One region of the Turicibacter bilis genome, then DNA from elsewhere that is predicted to be linked to it. Evidence: riboswitches for the same ligand, from Rfam matches in the RefSeq annotation. Region 1 holds a riboswitch; the other holds the start of a gene.
What was found. A riboswitch is a leader RNA that binds a small molecule or an ion and turns the genes downstream of it on or off. The one in region 1 is predicted to bind S-adenosylmethionine.
Positions count from the first base shown of each region.

Region 2: it holds a riboswitch for S-adenosylmethionine, as region 1 does, so the genes downstream of both, metK (methionine adenosyltransferase) here and J0J69_RS08595 (methionine ABC transporter ATP-binding protein) in region 1, are expected to answer to the same signal.

Region 1 covers NZ_CP071249.1:1,777,221-1,784,806, forward strand. Annotated here, with positions in the region: gene rbr (rubrerythrin) at 1-124, shown strand, start outside; gene rbr (rubrerythrin) at 250-792, shown strand; gene pflA (pyruvate formate-lyase-activating protein) at 1,036-1,767, opposite strand; gene pflB (formate C-acetyltransferase) at 1,799-4,024, opposite strand; gene J0J69_RS08590 (manganese efflux pump MntP) at 4,404-4,985, opposite strand; SAM riboswitch class I at 5,190-5,290, shown strand; gene J0J69_RS08595 (methionine ABC transporter ATP-binding protein) at 5,414-6,427, shown strand; gene J0J69_RS08600 (methionine ABC transporter permease) at 6,427-7,095, shown strand; gene J0J69_RS08605 (MetQ/NlpA family ABC transporter substrate-binding protein) at 7,203-7,586, shown strand, end outside.
Region 2 covers NZ_CP071249.1:2,168,728-2,176,313, reverse strand. Annotated here, with positions in the region: gene J0J69_RS10520 (hypothetical protein) at 1-193, opposite strand, end outside; gene J0J69_RS10515 (Ig-like domain-containing protein) at 423-2,648, opposite strand; gene J0J69_RS10510 (VanZ family protein) at 2,810-3,439, shown strand; gene J0J69_RS10505 (diacylglycerol/lipid kinase family protein) at 3,609-4,499, opposite strand; gene metK (methionine adenosyltransferase) at 4,647-5,837, opposite strand; SAM riboswitch class I at 6,308-6,409, opposite strand; gene J0J69_RS10495 (DNA recombination protein RmuC) at 6,483-7,586, opposite strand, start outside.

The DNA.
Region 1 (7,586 bases):
AGAAGAAGTTGCTTGGATTTGCTTAAATTGTGGACATATCCATTATGGAAAAAAAGCTCCTAAAGCATGTCCGGTATGCGCTCACCCAAAAGCTTATTTTGAGTTAAACTCAGAGAACTATTAATGAATCGTCTTAAGCTATCTCCACTATGGAGATAGCTTTTTATATGGTTTCTATCATTCGAACTTAAAACGGTCATAAACCAATGCTATAATTTACTCCTATATGAAATATATGGAGGGAATCTCATGAGTAACTTAAAAGGTACTAAAACAGAACAAAACTTAATGCATGCATTCGCTGGCGAGTCAATGGCTCGTAACAAATATACTTATTATGCAGCTAAAGCTAAGGAAGAAGGATATGAACAAATCGCAAACATCTTCTTAGAAACAGCTCGTAATGAAATGGAACATGCAAAATTATGGTTCAAATTATTACATGAAGGTGAAATTGCAGATACAATGACAAACTTAAAAGATGCTGCTGCTGGTGAAAATGATGAGTGGACAGATATGTATGCAACATTCGCTCAAACTGCTCGCGAAGAAGGATTCAACCGTGTAGCTGCTTTATTCGATATGGTGGGAAAAATTGAAAAACACCATGAAGAGCGTTATTTACAATTATTAAAAAATATTGAAGAAGGTCAAGTATTCGAACGTGAAGAAGAAGTTGCTTGGGTATGTCAAGAATGTGGACACATTCATTTCGGGAAAAAGGCGCCGAAAGTATGTCCAGTTTGCTCATACGATCAAGCACACTTCGAAATCCGTTCAGAAAACTACTAATCTCTTAAAGAGCCGAAAGGCTCTTTTTATTATGGGAAAATAAAAGTGTGGATAACTCCAAATGAAGTTATCCACAACTCACTCTTTTTTATAATCGGATCTATATTAAACTCGAATATAGGTTATCAATAGAAATGGTAAAGTTTTTTAATGTCATAAAAATTTTACTGCTTCTTCTCTATTCATACTGTTGTTGCCTACAAAAAAAACTAGCCTCCAAAAAGGGAAGCTAGTTTTAAAAGATTAGATAGCTTTACCAAGAATCTCTTCTGCATGTTTAACAAGTTCGTCACTTGGTGGGAGTTGTCCATCTAACGGATAATCATATCCGAGTTGTTTCCACTTGTATTCACCCATACTGTGATATGGTAAAACTTCAATTTTTTTAACGGTTTTCAGAGTTTTGATGTATTCGGCAGTTTTTTGTAAATCATCTTCGTCATCTGTTAATCCTGGTACAAGAACTCGGCGGATCCACATTGGAATGCCTGCATCAGAGACTAGATGACCAAATTCTAATATGTGTGCGTTGTCTTTTCCTGTTAATTGTTTATGCTTTTGTGCATCAAACATTTTAATATCAAGCATTAGCATGTCAGTAACAGCTAATAACTCTTTTAATTGTTGTTTACGTTCCTCAGTATTGAACTTTAAATCACCTGAAGTATCAATGTTAGTATGAATGCCATGTTTTTTACACTCTTTAAATAATTCAGTCACGAATTCCATCTGTAATAAAGGTTCTCCACCACTTACCGTGATCCCTCCACCTGAGGCATCGAAAAACTCTTTATACTTCACTAATTCTGACACAATTTCAGAAACTTCCGTTACTTTTCCTTCTTTCATTTTCCATGAATCAGGATTGTGGCAATATGCGCATCGGAGTCCGCACCCTTGGACAAAGACAATAAATCTAAGTCCTGGGCCATCAACTGTTCCGAAAGATTCTACTGAGTGTACATATCCATTCATACTAATCACCTTATCTTCTCTTATTCACAAATTACATTTTTTCGTGCATTGTACGATTGATGACGTCTAATTGTTGAGCACGTGTTAACTTAATGAAGTTTACAGCGTATCCTGATACACGAATTGTTAATTGTGGGTATTTCTCTGGGTGTTCCATTGCATCTAATAAAGTATCACGGTTAAATACGTTGATATTTAAGTGGTGACCTTTTTTAGCAACATAAGCATCCATGATTGCTACTAAGTTTTTGTTACGTTCTTCATCTGTACGTCCTAATGATTTAGGTACTAATGAGAATGTATTTGAGATACCATCTTGTGCAGATTCAAATGGTAACTTCGCTACTGATGACATTGAAGCGATTGCTCCGTGAGAGTCACGTCCGTGCATTGGGTTTGCACCTGGTGCAAATGGTTCACCTTCTTTACGCCCACATGGAGTTGTTCCTGTTTTCTTACCGTATACAACGTTTGATGTGATAGTTAAGATAGATTGAGTTTGTAATTTTGCACGATATGGTTTATGTTTACGGATTTTTGTCATGAATGATGACATAACGTCTACTGCGATTTGGTCTACGCGATCATCATTATTTCCGTATTTAGGGAAGTCTCCTTCAACTTCGAAGTCAACTGCAATACCGAATTCATCACGGATTGGTTTAACTTTTGCATATTTGATAGCTGATAATGAGTCAGCTACTACTGATAATCCAGCGATACCTGTTGCTGAAACGCGTTCTGCATCTGTATCGTGTAATGCCATTTCAATACGCTCATAGCTATATTTGTCATGCATATAGTGGATGATATTTAATGTATTAACATATAAATCTGCTAACCATTCCATTACTTCATCGTAACGTTCCATTACTTTGTTGTAATCTAATACTTCATCAGTAATTGGTGCCCAGTGTGGTCCAACTTGTACTTTAGACTTTTCATCTTTACCACCGTTGATTGCATATAATAATGCTTTTGCTAAGTTAGCACGCGCACCGAAGAATTGTAATTGTTTACCAACTTTCATTGGTGATACACAACATGCGATTGCATAGTCATCACCGTAGATTGGGCGCATGATGTCATCATTTTCATATTGGATAGCTGAAGTTTTGATTGACATTTTTGCACAGTATTCTTTGAATCCTTGAGGTAATTTAGTTGACCATAATACTGTTAAGTTTGGTTCTGGAGCTGGTCCTAAGTTATCTAATGTGTGTAATACACGGAATGAGTTTTTAGTTACTAATGGGAATCCATCAGTTGACATACCAGCAATTGATTCAGTTACCCAAGTTGGATCTCCTGAGAATAATTCATTGTAATCTGGAGTACGAGAGAATTTAACTAAACGTAATTTCATTACGAAGTGGTCCATAATCTCTTGTGCTTCTTCTTCAGTGATTACACCGTTTTGTAAGTCACGCTCAATGTAGATATCTAAGAATGTAGAAGTACGTCCTAAAGACATCGCAGCACCATTTTGCTCTTTAATTGCAGCTAAGTATCCGAAGTATAACCATTGAACTGCTTCTTTAGCAGTTGTTGCTGGTTTAGAGATATCGAAACCATGTTTTGCTGCCATTTGTTTTAATTCATTTAAAGCACGGTATTGTTCAGAGATTTCTTCGCGTAAACGAATGTTTTCTTCATCCATGACACGTGAAGTGTTGTTATGGTCTTTTAATTTTTCAGCCATTAAACGATCTACCCCGTATAAAGCAACACGACGGTAGTCTCCGATAATACGTCCACGTCCGTAAGCATCTGGTAATCCTGTGATAACACCTGATTTACGAGCTGCACGAATTTCTGGAGTGTAAGCATCGAATACACCTTGGTTATGTGTTTTACGGTATTCAGTGAAGATATGAGATACTTCTGGATCTACATGGAATCCATAAGATTCAGCAGCTTTTTCAGCCATACGAATTCCACCGAATGGTTGTAATGAACGTTTGAATGGTTTGTCAGTTTGGAAACCAACGATTTGTTCTAAATCTTTATTTAAATATCCTGGTTCATGAGAAGTAATTGTAGATACGATTTTTGTATCTAAGTCTAAAACTCCGCCAGCTTCACGCTCAGCTTTAGTTAACTCCATTACTTGTTCCCATAATTTTGTTGTTGCTTCAGTTGGTCCTGCTAAGAAAGAGTCGTCTCCTTCATAAACAGTGATGTTTTGATTGATAAAGTCACGCACATCAATTTTTTCTTGCCATTCTGTACCTTTAAAGCCTTGCCAAGCTTCCATGATAGTTCCTCCTTATAGTTCTCTTAAGAACCGCTCTCTGAAATTTCAAATCTTATTGTTACCATAATTTTACAACAAGATTCCTCCCTTTGTAAAGGGTTTTCACTATACGAACATAACATTTAATAACTCCCCTTAAACGTTATAACGTATATATCTTTTACAGTTATTATTATATTTCCAACACTGGAAAAAATCAACTTATATACATTAATTTTTTAAAATATTTTTATTTTTTTCTAATATAAGGAGTTACGCTTACAATCTTATGGATAATTTACCAATATAATATAGGAAATAAAGATAAAATCCTAATTTTGATATTAAAAAAAGATATCTCTTTCCTAATAAAATAAAGCGTATCTGCTACTGATTGTAATCAAAAAAATAAGGCATTAACTCCTAGTAAAATAATCATAACTCCCCCAAGGATGTTTGCTTTATTTCCTATCATATGCCCTAATGTTTTTCCAAAGGTTGATCCTATATAGGAAAATAAAAATGCAATAGTTGCTATGACAATAGTAGCCAGAATTAATTGTTCATAAATTAACCCGTAAGTAATCCCCGCTGCTAAAGCATCGATACTTGTCGCTATCCCAAACATCGCAAGTAACTTTAAGGATAAATCTTTTTTTTTATTGAAGCCCATCTCATGAGATTCAATATATTCTTCTTTCGAGCTTTCAAAAGCTTCTTTTAACATTCTAACACCTAATATAATTAAAATCACACCAGCGATTAAATGATTATACGTCGTGATTTCTCCACTAACAAACTTTAATGAAACAATTCCAATGACAAATAACAGACCTTGAAAAAAGCCAAAACTAATGGATACTTTAAGACGATCTCTCACTGTATGGGCTAATCCATCCATTCCTAATGTAATAGCAACCGCAAATGCATCCATAGCTAATGCAACTGACATTATCATGATAACTACTAAATATTCTTTCAACGATTCTCACCCCAACTTTAGTTTCCTTTTATCTTTACATCTTATCGAAATGATTACAAATATATGATTAAAATTTTTCTATCTCATATTATCCCTATATAAGACTTAATAACTGTGGCCTGTTTGTGGAAAAAAATAATTGACTTTCCATAAATAGGATTTATAATAGTTATTAAGATTTACAATTTTATACAACTTAACAAACTCTTATCACGAGAGGCGGAGGGACAGGCCCGATGATGCCCGGCAACCAATCAGTCATGATACGGTGCCAATTCCTGCAGACATTGTCTGAAAGATAAGGGAAAGTGTGATCTACATATAAATTATGTAATACACCTTTCTGCTTATCGAAGTAGAAAGGTTTTTTTATTTCATAAATAAGAAAATTGTAGCATCTGATTAAGAGAACGAAAGGGGAGAATTTCATGATTGTTCTTAATCAAATAAAAAAAATATTTAATACGAATTCTGGATGTGTCACTGCTGTAGATTCGGTTAACTTATCTATCCGAAAAGGGGAAATATTCGGAATTATCGGTTACAGTGGGGCTGGAAAAAGTACACTAATTCGAATGTTAAACTTACTGGAACGTCCAACTGAAGGGACAGTTACCATTGATGGGAAAGATTTAACTCAAATCTCCTCTAAAGAGCTTCGATTAGCTCGACAACAAATTGGAATGGTCTTTCAACACTTTAATTTACTCTGGTCACGTACGGTATTTGAAAATATCGCCTTCTCACTTGAGATTGCAGGGGTAAAAAAAGAAGAAATCAAGCCACAAGTTTTAGAACTTATTCAATTAGTTGGTTTAAGTGGAAAAGAAGACAATTATCCCTCTCAATTGAGTGGTGGACAAAAACAACGCGTTGGGATTGCACGTGCATTGGCTAACAATCCTAAAGTTCTACTTTGTGATGAAGCCACTTCAGCCCTTGATCCGCAAACAACAGATGAAATTTTAGATTTACTTGTTCAAATTAATAAAAAATATAACTTAACTATTGTTCTAATCACACATGAAATGCATGTGATTCAAAAAATTTGTCATCATGTGGCGATTATGGAAAGTGGGCGTATCGTTGAACAAGGAGATGTCTTAACGGTTTTCTCTAATCCTCAGCATCCAGTTACTGAACGTTTCGTTAAACAAGTAGCGAGTGAAGATGACTCAATTGAGACGGTCGAACATCTAATTAAAAAGTTCCCTAAAGGAAAAATTGTTCTTCTGAAATATCTAAAAGAAAAAGCAGAACAACCTTTCATCACAAACGTTATTCGTAACTACCAAGTGGACATTAATATTATTCAAGGAAAGGTCGTACAAACTCAAGAGGGTGGCTACGGTTCTCTTTATGTTCAACTTACGGGTCTAGAAATCATTCCAGCTCTTAATTATTTAAAAGAAGTTGGGGTAGAAGTTGAGGTGATTTCATAATGTTTTTATTATTACTACCAAATGTCAAATGGGATAAAATGTTCTCGGCAACGCTTGAAACATTATATATGACTGCTATCGCAGGTATCTTCGTCTTTATTTTAGGATTAATTATCGGGTTAGTCTTATTTTTAACAGCACCGAATCAACTCTTAGAAAATAAATGGATTAATCGTGTTTTATCAGCATTTGTTAACATTTTTCGTTCAATTCCATTTGTCATTTTAATCATTCTTTTGTTAAACTTTACAAAATTCTTAGTTGGGACGGTCCTTGGGCCGAATGCAGCCCTACCAGCTTTAATTATAGGAGCCGCTCCTTTCTATGGGCGTCTTGTTGAAATCGCGCTTCGCGAAATTGATAAAGGTGTCATAGAAGCTTCCATTGCAATGGGAGCTTCACTTTGGACGATTATTCGAAAAGTCCTCATTCCTGAAAGCTTACCTGCTTTAGTTTCAGGAATTACGGTTACAACGATCTCACTTGTTGGATATACAGCAATGGCTGGTGTTATCGGTGCAGGTGGTCTTGGAAATCTAGCTTACTTAGATGGATTCCAACGTCATCGATTTGACGTTGTTTTTGTAGCAACCGTCATTATTTTAGTAATTGTCTTTGTGATTCAGTTTATCGGAGATATGATCACTAAACAAATTGACAAACGTTAATAAAAACTATTTATTCAGTTAAATCCTTAATCAGTTGATTAAGATTTATATATCACTCGTTGGGGAAAACGAGCAAAGAATATGAAAATTTAAGGAGGAAGTTAAAAATGAAAAAATTATCATTAGGTTTATTAAGTTTAGTGGCAGCTATTTCTTTAGTTGGATGTGGAAATAGTGGTGAAGAGAAAACAACATTAAAAGTTGGAGCAACAGCTGTTCCTCATGCAGAGATTTTAGAACAAGCCAAACCATTACTTAAGGAAAAAGGAATTGAATTAGATGTTGTCACATTCCAAGACTATGTCTTACCCAATACAACTTTAGATGAAGGAGAATTAAATGCGAACTACTTCCAGCACATCCCTTACTTAGAGGGATTTAATGAAGAGCATGGAACACATCTAGTTAATGCAGGTGGAATTCACATCGAGCCAATCGGTATTTACTCTAAAAATTATAAATCTTTAGATGAATTACCTGAAGGCGCTACA
Region 2 (7,586 bases), 390 kb from region 1:
CTACTAATAAATAATTCATTCGCTCAAAATAATATTGATTCGAAGATAAAACATAATAAACAATCAAACATAGTCCATACCACTTCAGCCAAGAAAATAGATGCTCTGGTGAAATCTGAGTGATACGTAGTTGATTAATAAAAAATAATAAGAGAATGGATATCGATAGCAATAAGAATAAATTAACAACCACTTTGATCACCTCAGACAACTAACAGTTACTAATAGCATTGACCATTTTTTGAGTTTTTATTCTTTCACTATAAAGTGTTCTAAATCTTCTATCGTTAAAGCTTTTGAATGGTAAAGATATAGCCTACAAACTAATCCTATTTTCTTTATTCATGTATAATTCCTTCGACTCAAAATGTTCATTTCATTATAACAGATCGTTTGTAAGGCTTATACAAAACCTGCTTCTACTATTTAATCTTTAAACGAATTTGATCGATCCGCTCTCCATCATCACTTAAAATCGAAATCACAACCTCTCCTTCAGCAATTCCTTGAACCGTACCACCTTGTGTAACTGTTGCCACCCCTTCATCACTACTTAACCACAAAACATTCTGATGACTTGCATCTAATGGCAAAAGTTCATAATCTAATGTAACAGATTCCCCTACCTTCAATGACCTCACTTCTGTTTTAATCTTTAGCTTTTCAACTGGAATCACGACTCTGACATCAAAATCAATCTCACTATTTTTGGATGATAAAATTCGAGTAATTCCCGATGAATTAGCAATAAGCTTATCTTGTTTAATGACTGCTATCGACTCATCCGTGCTTTCAAATTCGAGTGTGGATAACTCTAATTGAGATCCCCCTAATAATTGAGTCAATTCTACTTCATCTCCTACCGAAAGAGTGACATACGTGATCACCTCGTTCGGGCGATTAGATGTCTCTTCATTTAATAACATAAAATCATCTCTTGAAACATAAGCCTCACTCGTCTCAAAATTATACGTTATATCAGATTCTATCACTTCTTGTTCTGAAATTGGCATATCACTTTGAATTTTGAGCTGATCCTCCATTTGAGCTAACACTAAAACAGGATAGTTACGAATGCCCGTACTTTGTTGTTGATTTGAAGTTAAATAAGCAAGATTCCCCTCTGAATCCAAATGAACAGGAATCACTTGATTATTCTGTTTAATCGCAAGTTGATAATAATTATAATCCTTACCACCTAATGCTTTATCCATACGATAGTAATGCCCCGCAATTTTTTCACCCCAGTAAGGGTCAGAGGCATATTTAACATTCATCCCACTTCCTTTATTCCCAACGTGTGGACCATAGTATCTAAAATCCGAAACAGCATCAGTATATCCCCAAGATACATAGCGTTCTGCATGATAGAATACACCGTTACGGATACTCGTAAACTGTGTGGCATTCCCATATGGATTTTGATCCGTCGCATTCATCCCAAACGTATTATTCTTGTCAATCGCAATCTTACTTCGACCATAACCACTTTCATGTAAAGCCATTGAAAACTCTAATCCCCCATTAATCCCAAATAATTCTTGGGCTTCTAAAAAGCTTTCTCCCTCATCTACTAACTGACTCTCACCTTCAGTTGGTGGATAAGTAACAGCCTTTTGTGTATAACCTAACTGATTTAAATAAGTATTCAACTCATCATACGTATAATTTGTTTTTGAACGATACGGGAGGTATTGAAAATAATTATAGAAGGGTTCACTACTATTTATTGCTCCTACCCCATCAACTGAAATCGATTGCCAATCATCATAAAAATAAATCCCATCATAACTATAATAACTTTTTCCTTCTTCCATCCAGTGCGGTGCTTTACCGATAATCAAAGGTGTCTTTGCTAAAGCATCTCGAACATCTTGTGCTAAATAATGAATGAGATCTTCACCTTCTTTGGTATAGTACGAAATATTTTGAACTTGATTACTCGGAATAATACTGACCCATGTTTCAGTACTTGCCGAAGCATCATACACCGCATGACGATCAACCCAACCATCATAACCTGACATATAAATTTTAAACCCCTCTTTTGTTTCATCAACTAATAAGGCCTCATCAATATAACAGGCATTAATATACGTATCTAGTGTTTCAGAATTCGTTAAATTATGATTAGCTCCACAAGTCGTCGTTTTAAATTGAACAATAGTTGGGTCCATCGAAATCACAATCATGCCATCATTCAAAACGACTAAAACTCCATCATCAAACGTCAAGCCTTGAACCTTAGACTTTAATTCCTTTGCTTCTTCAAACGTTTGTAAACAAGCAACATGTTCATAACTTCCATCAGACTTTGCCATCACTACTTCATAATAATAAGGATCACAATAGGCACTAACAATCTTTGTACGTGTAGTTTCTGTTGTATTACTCATATTTGTATTAATACTGTAGTAATAATACGGGTTAAATAAATCAGACAAAGATTGAATCGAAAATAACTGATCAACGACTTGTATATAATTAACTAATCCACTGGGATTATAAGATCGAAGTTTTTCTAAAGTACTCTCTACCGTGGAAAAATCCTGATAATCACCTGAACCTAAATCATCATCTGCTAATATCTTTATTTGTGCCGATAATAAGCACAACAAACACACTACTAATATACATAATCTCTTCATCCTTCTAGCTCCTATATAAAAAATTACATGAAACTCATTAAAAATCTGATTTCTTAGTATGTCTCCTAAAATAAGATTCATACTTCGTTATACAAAAAAGCTCTAGCAATCAAAAGGAAAATATTGTATAATACTTAAAATCTTAATGATGGAGGTGTGATATGAAACGAGAACATTTAAAGAAAGGATTATTTCTCTTGATTGGACTGATGACAATCTATTGTTTTATGAAGTTAATCTATAGCCTATCCGCTCAAACCGGTCGAGAGTCTGGCTCCCTCTCAAATAGTTTATATTTATTCCTCAGTCAATTTGAATTCTTAAATAACTTTTTACGTCAATGGGATCAATTTGTTATTAAAGTACTTTATAAATTAAACTTAGAAGAACTTTATCCTTTTATCTTCTCTACCTATAGTAATTGGAGCTTTATCATTCGTAAATGGGCACATTTTGGGATTTATATGATACTTGGGATACTTTCAATGGGGGTCTTTACTTACGCCTTTAACTTCTATAAAGCCTTCTTAATTACATTTTATTGTGGATCACTCTTTGCCTTTACTGATGAAATCCATCAACTCTTTGTCGAGGGAAGAACAGGACAGATTAGTGATTTTGAAATTGATGTTTTAGGCCTAGTGACCGGCATGACCTTCTGTCTTTTTATCTTTGTGATTGTAAATTTGATCCAATTTATTAATAAACATCTCAGTAACAATAACTCAAAACAGCAATATTCTAAAGAGAAACCAATTATTGAACGAACCCCCTTTACATTAGACGATTAACAAACCAAACTAATAATATTAACCCTTCTAATGATATAAAAATACCCCCATAATAGAATTTAAAGTGATTCTTTATCAGAGATAGAATCACTTTTTTCATCTACTATAGAGGTGCTATCCATTTCATTTAACACCAGCTGTTCTTTCTAATTATAAGAATAGCTGATGTCTACATTTTTAAAGATAGAATTTGTACTCGTCGTTGTAAACTTCTAATATTAACACTTTTTAAAATCCCACCATCTTCACCATCTAATGTCCACTTAACATCTTGCTCACTCTCAACAGTCATACGATCCGTCTTAAATGTCACTACATATTCTGAATCATATTGAGTATTTAAAAAGTCATTTAAGATTCGATGAATATCAATCAGATTTTTCGGAGCACGAATTAACGTCACTTCAAATAAACCATCACTTAAATCAGCCTGATTTCCAAATGCATTTTTTATACCTGCGACAGAATCTGAGTTAGAAATCATTCCAAAAATATAATCCCCTTCAATCACACCATCACGGTGAGTAATCTTACACTTATACGATTGAATGGTAGGTAACTTTAATAATCCCTCAATTAAGTAGGCTAATCCGCCTAACATATTTTTTCGTGGTTGTGGCGTCTCATAAGCGACATCAGTAAAGGCTCCAAACGCAGCAACATAAGTAAAATATCGACTACCAAACTGTCCAATATCAATTGGCATCTGTTTCCCTTGAATACATAAATCTAACGCTTTAGGGATATTTTTAGGAATTCCAAGTGTGGTAGCAAAATCATTGGTCGTTCCAGTTGGAATGTACGCAATTGGTGTATTCGCATTTGCTTGGATTAACCCTGTGATGACTTCATTTAAGGTTCCATCGCCTCCACTTGCAACGACTAAATCATAATTTCTAGCCTCTTTCATTTTCTCCACTGCATCATATTTAGCTTTAGTGGGATACACGACCACCTCATATCCAGCTAAGCTCAATTGGCTAATAATCAGTAATAAATAGTCCTTTATTATCCCACGTCCTGAAGTTGGATTAATAATAAGTAATAACTTCTTACGCACAGAGGCACTTCCTTTCAAAAATTTAAACTTTAATTTTACATTATATTATATCACCTATTGTCAAAAAAAATGTCGTTTATGATTGTAGAGATTCTAAGTACACAAATAAAAGCCTGATTCAAAAATTAGAACCAGGCTTTTATTTTATTAAAATTGTGATTTTAAAGCTTCAACTTTATCTAAACGTTCCCATGGTAAATCAACATCTGTACGTCCAAAGTGTCCGTAAGCAGCTGTTTGTTTATAAATCGGCTTACGTAAATCTAACATTTGGATGATTCCTGCTGGACGTAAGTCGAAGTTTTGACGAATAACTTCTACAATCTTGGCATTTGATACTTTTCCTGTTCCAAATGTATCAACCATGATTGAAGTTGGCTGAGCAACACCGATGGCATATGATAATTGAATTTCAATTTTATCAGCATATCCCGCTGCAACTAAGTTTTTAGCAACATAACGAGCTGCATAAGCCGCTGAACGGTCTACTTTAGTTGCATCTTTTCCAGAGAATGCTCCACCACCATGACGTGCATATCCTCCGTATGTATCAACGATAATTTTACGTCCTGTTAATCCAGCATCTCCGTGTGGTCCACCAATGACAAAGCGTCCTGTTGGATTAACTAAGTAGCGAGTATTTTCTGTTACTAAGTTTTGTGGTAACACTGCATCAAAGACATGTTTTTTAATATCTGCTTCGATTTGTTCGTGACTTACTTCTGGTGAATGTTGTGTTGAAAGTAAAACAGTATCGATTGCAACTGGTTTTCCTGCCTCATCATATTCAACTGTTACCTGTGTTTTACCATCTGGACGTAAGTAATCTAAGGTTCCATTTTTACGAACTTCAGTTAAACGACGAGATAATTTATGTGCTAATGAGATTGGTAAAGGCATATATTCTTCAGTTTCATTTGTGGCGAAACCAAACATTAATCCTTGATCCCCTGCACCAATTGCTTCAATTTGCTCATCAGTCATAATTCCTGTACGAGCTTCTAATGCTTGATCAACCCCCATTGCAATATCTACAGATTGTTCATCAATAGCTGTTAACACAGCACAAGTATCTGCATCAAACCCATATTTCGCACGGTTATATCCAATTTCACGAATTGTTTCACGAACAACCTTTTGGATATCAACATATGAAGAAGTAGTAATTTCTCCAAATACTAAGACTAATCCTGTTGTCACAGACGTTTCACAAGCAACGCGTGCCATAGGATCTTTTGCTAAGATAGCATCTAAAATTGAATCTGAGATTTGATCTGCAATCTTATCTGGATGCCCTTCTGTTACAGATTCTGATGTAAATAATCGACGTTCTGACATACTAATGTCCTCCTTCTAATTACACTAAGAAATACTCTATATTATTAAGTTCCTGACGAGAGATAATAGCTCGGGCCGGTTAATATTTAAAAATCATTAACAAAATCAATCATTCATACCTATAATGGACAATTTAAGAAAAATAATCCACCTTTTCTAAGTAATTCTTTTTTCTTTAACAAACTAGTACATATAATCTATCGCTGGCCGCTCAGATCATGAGCATACTAGCGGATAACATGGAAAGAACAACTTATAGTTTCACCTACGGTGTACAGTTTATCTAACTTTTACTCTGTTTAAAGAGATAAGCTTACATATAGCTCATCTAATGCGGTAAAACCACAAAGGCTGGTCGGATTCACTACTGCTCATCACTCCTTAGCACTTGAGTGGATAACCCCGAAGTTGTCCCTTTAGGCTAACAAAAAAAGTCCGCTATAAGCGGACTTGAATGACTGATTCAAACCCTCTTATTGCTCGAGTTAAACTCGCTTGGGTCGGCACCTTCCTATTCAAGGAGGTTGCCGCGACTTCATAGGCCCCTATGCCTCCATCGCTCTTAATAAGAGTATATTATTATATTTATTTTTAATTTCATTATTCATTATAAGAAAAAACTCGTAACTTGTCAATTATTAACGGTTATTCTTTAAAATCTAATTCAACATTTGAAATCGAATCAAAGCGAGTTCCAATTTTTTCAGTCGTAATATGAATCTCTTTGACATCTTTTGAAACTGTATCAATGTGTTTACTTAATTTATCCCAACGTTCCTTATATCGCTTAAATTCATCTCCTAATTTATTTAACTCTTGTTGAATGACTAAAGCATGACGATCGCGTTCAAGATTATTTATAATGACTTGAATCGTTGTTAAAGTCGACATTAAAGTTGTTGGAGAAACTAACCAAACTCGTCTTTGTTGAGCATATTCAATTAAATCAATATGGTAAGCATTAATCTCTGCAAAAATGGCCTCTGCTGGCAAAAATAAAATCGCCTGATCCGATGTTTCCTCCGGTGTAATATACTTCATGGCAATATCATCAATATGCTTTTTCACATCTTGTTTAAACTGCTTGGTGGCAATTTTACGTTCTACATCAGGTAAGTTACGATCCATCATTCGCTGATAGTTTTCCAATGGGAATTTCGAATCAATCGGTAAATTTCCTAATGGGGCTGGTGCAAATAAAATCGCATCAACCATCGTTCCATTTGAAACCTTATATTGAGTCTGATACAAACGGTCATTTTTCTCTCCAAATACTGAAGCCAAAATTTGATACAACTGAACCTCCCCATATGTTCCACGGCTTTTCTTATCTGTTAACAACGTCTGCAATGAAACAATATCTGTTGATAAACTTTCAATCTTCTTTTGCGCCTCATCTATCTTCGCTAATCGAACTAAAATACTCTGAAACGTCTCATTTGTTTTATTAAACGACTGATCTAAACGCTCATTCACCTTATCATTAATACGCATCAAATTCACTTCCATGCGCTCATTTAACTTTTCAAAATCACGCTGTAGCTGTTCCGTCACCACCGTACTATGTTGAAGTAACTGTCCACGAATCGTACGCTCAAATTGGCCATAACGATCGAGCACTCGCTCATTATTTTGTCCAACGGTATCTAACATTTGAAAATTAGTTTGTTGCAACCTTTTTTCCATTCGCTGTTGTTCATCAATCACCTGTTTAATTTGCTGTTCAAGTAATGAATGTTGGCGTCTTCC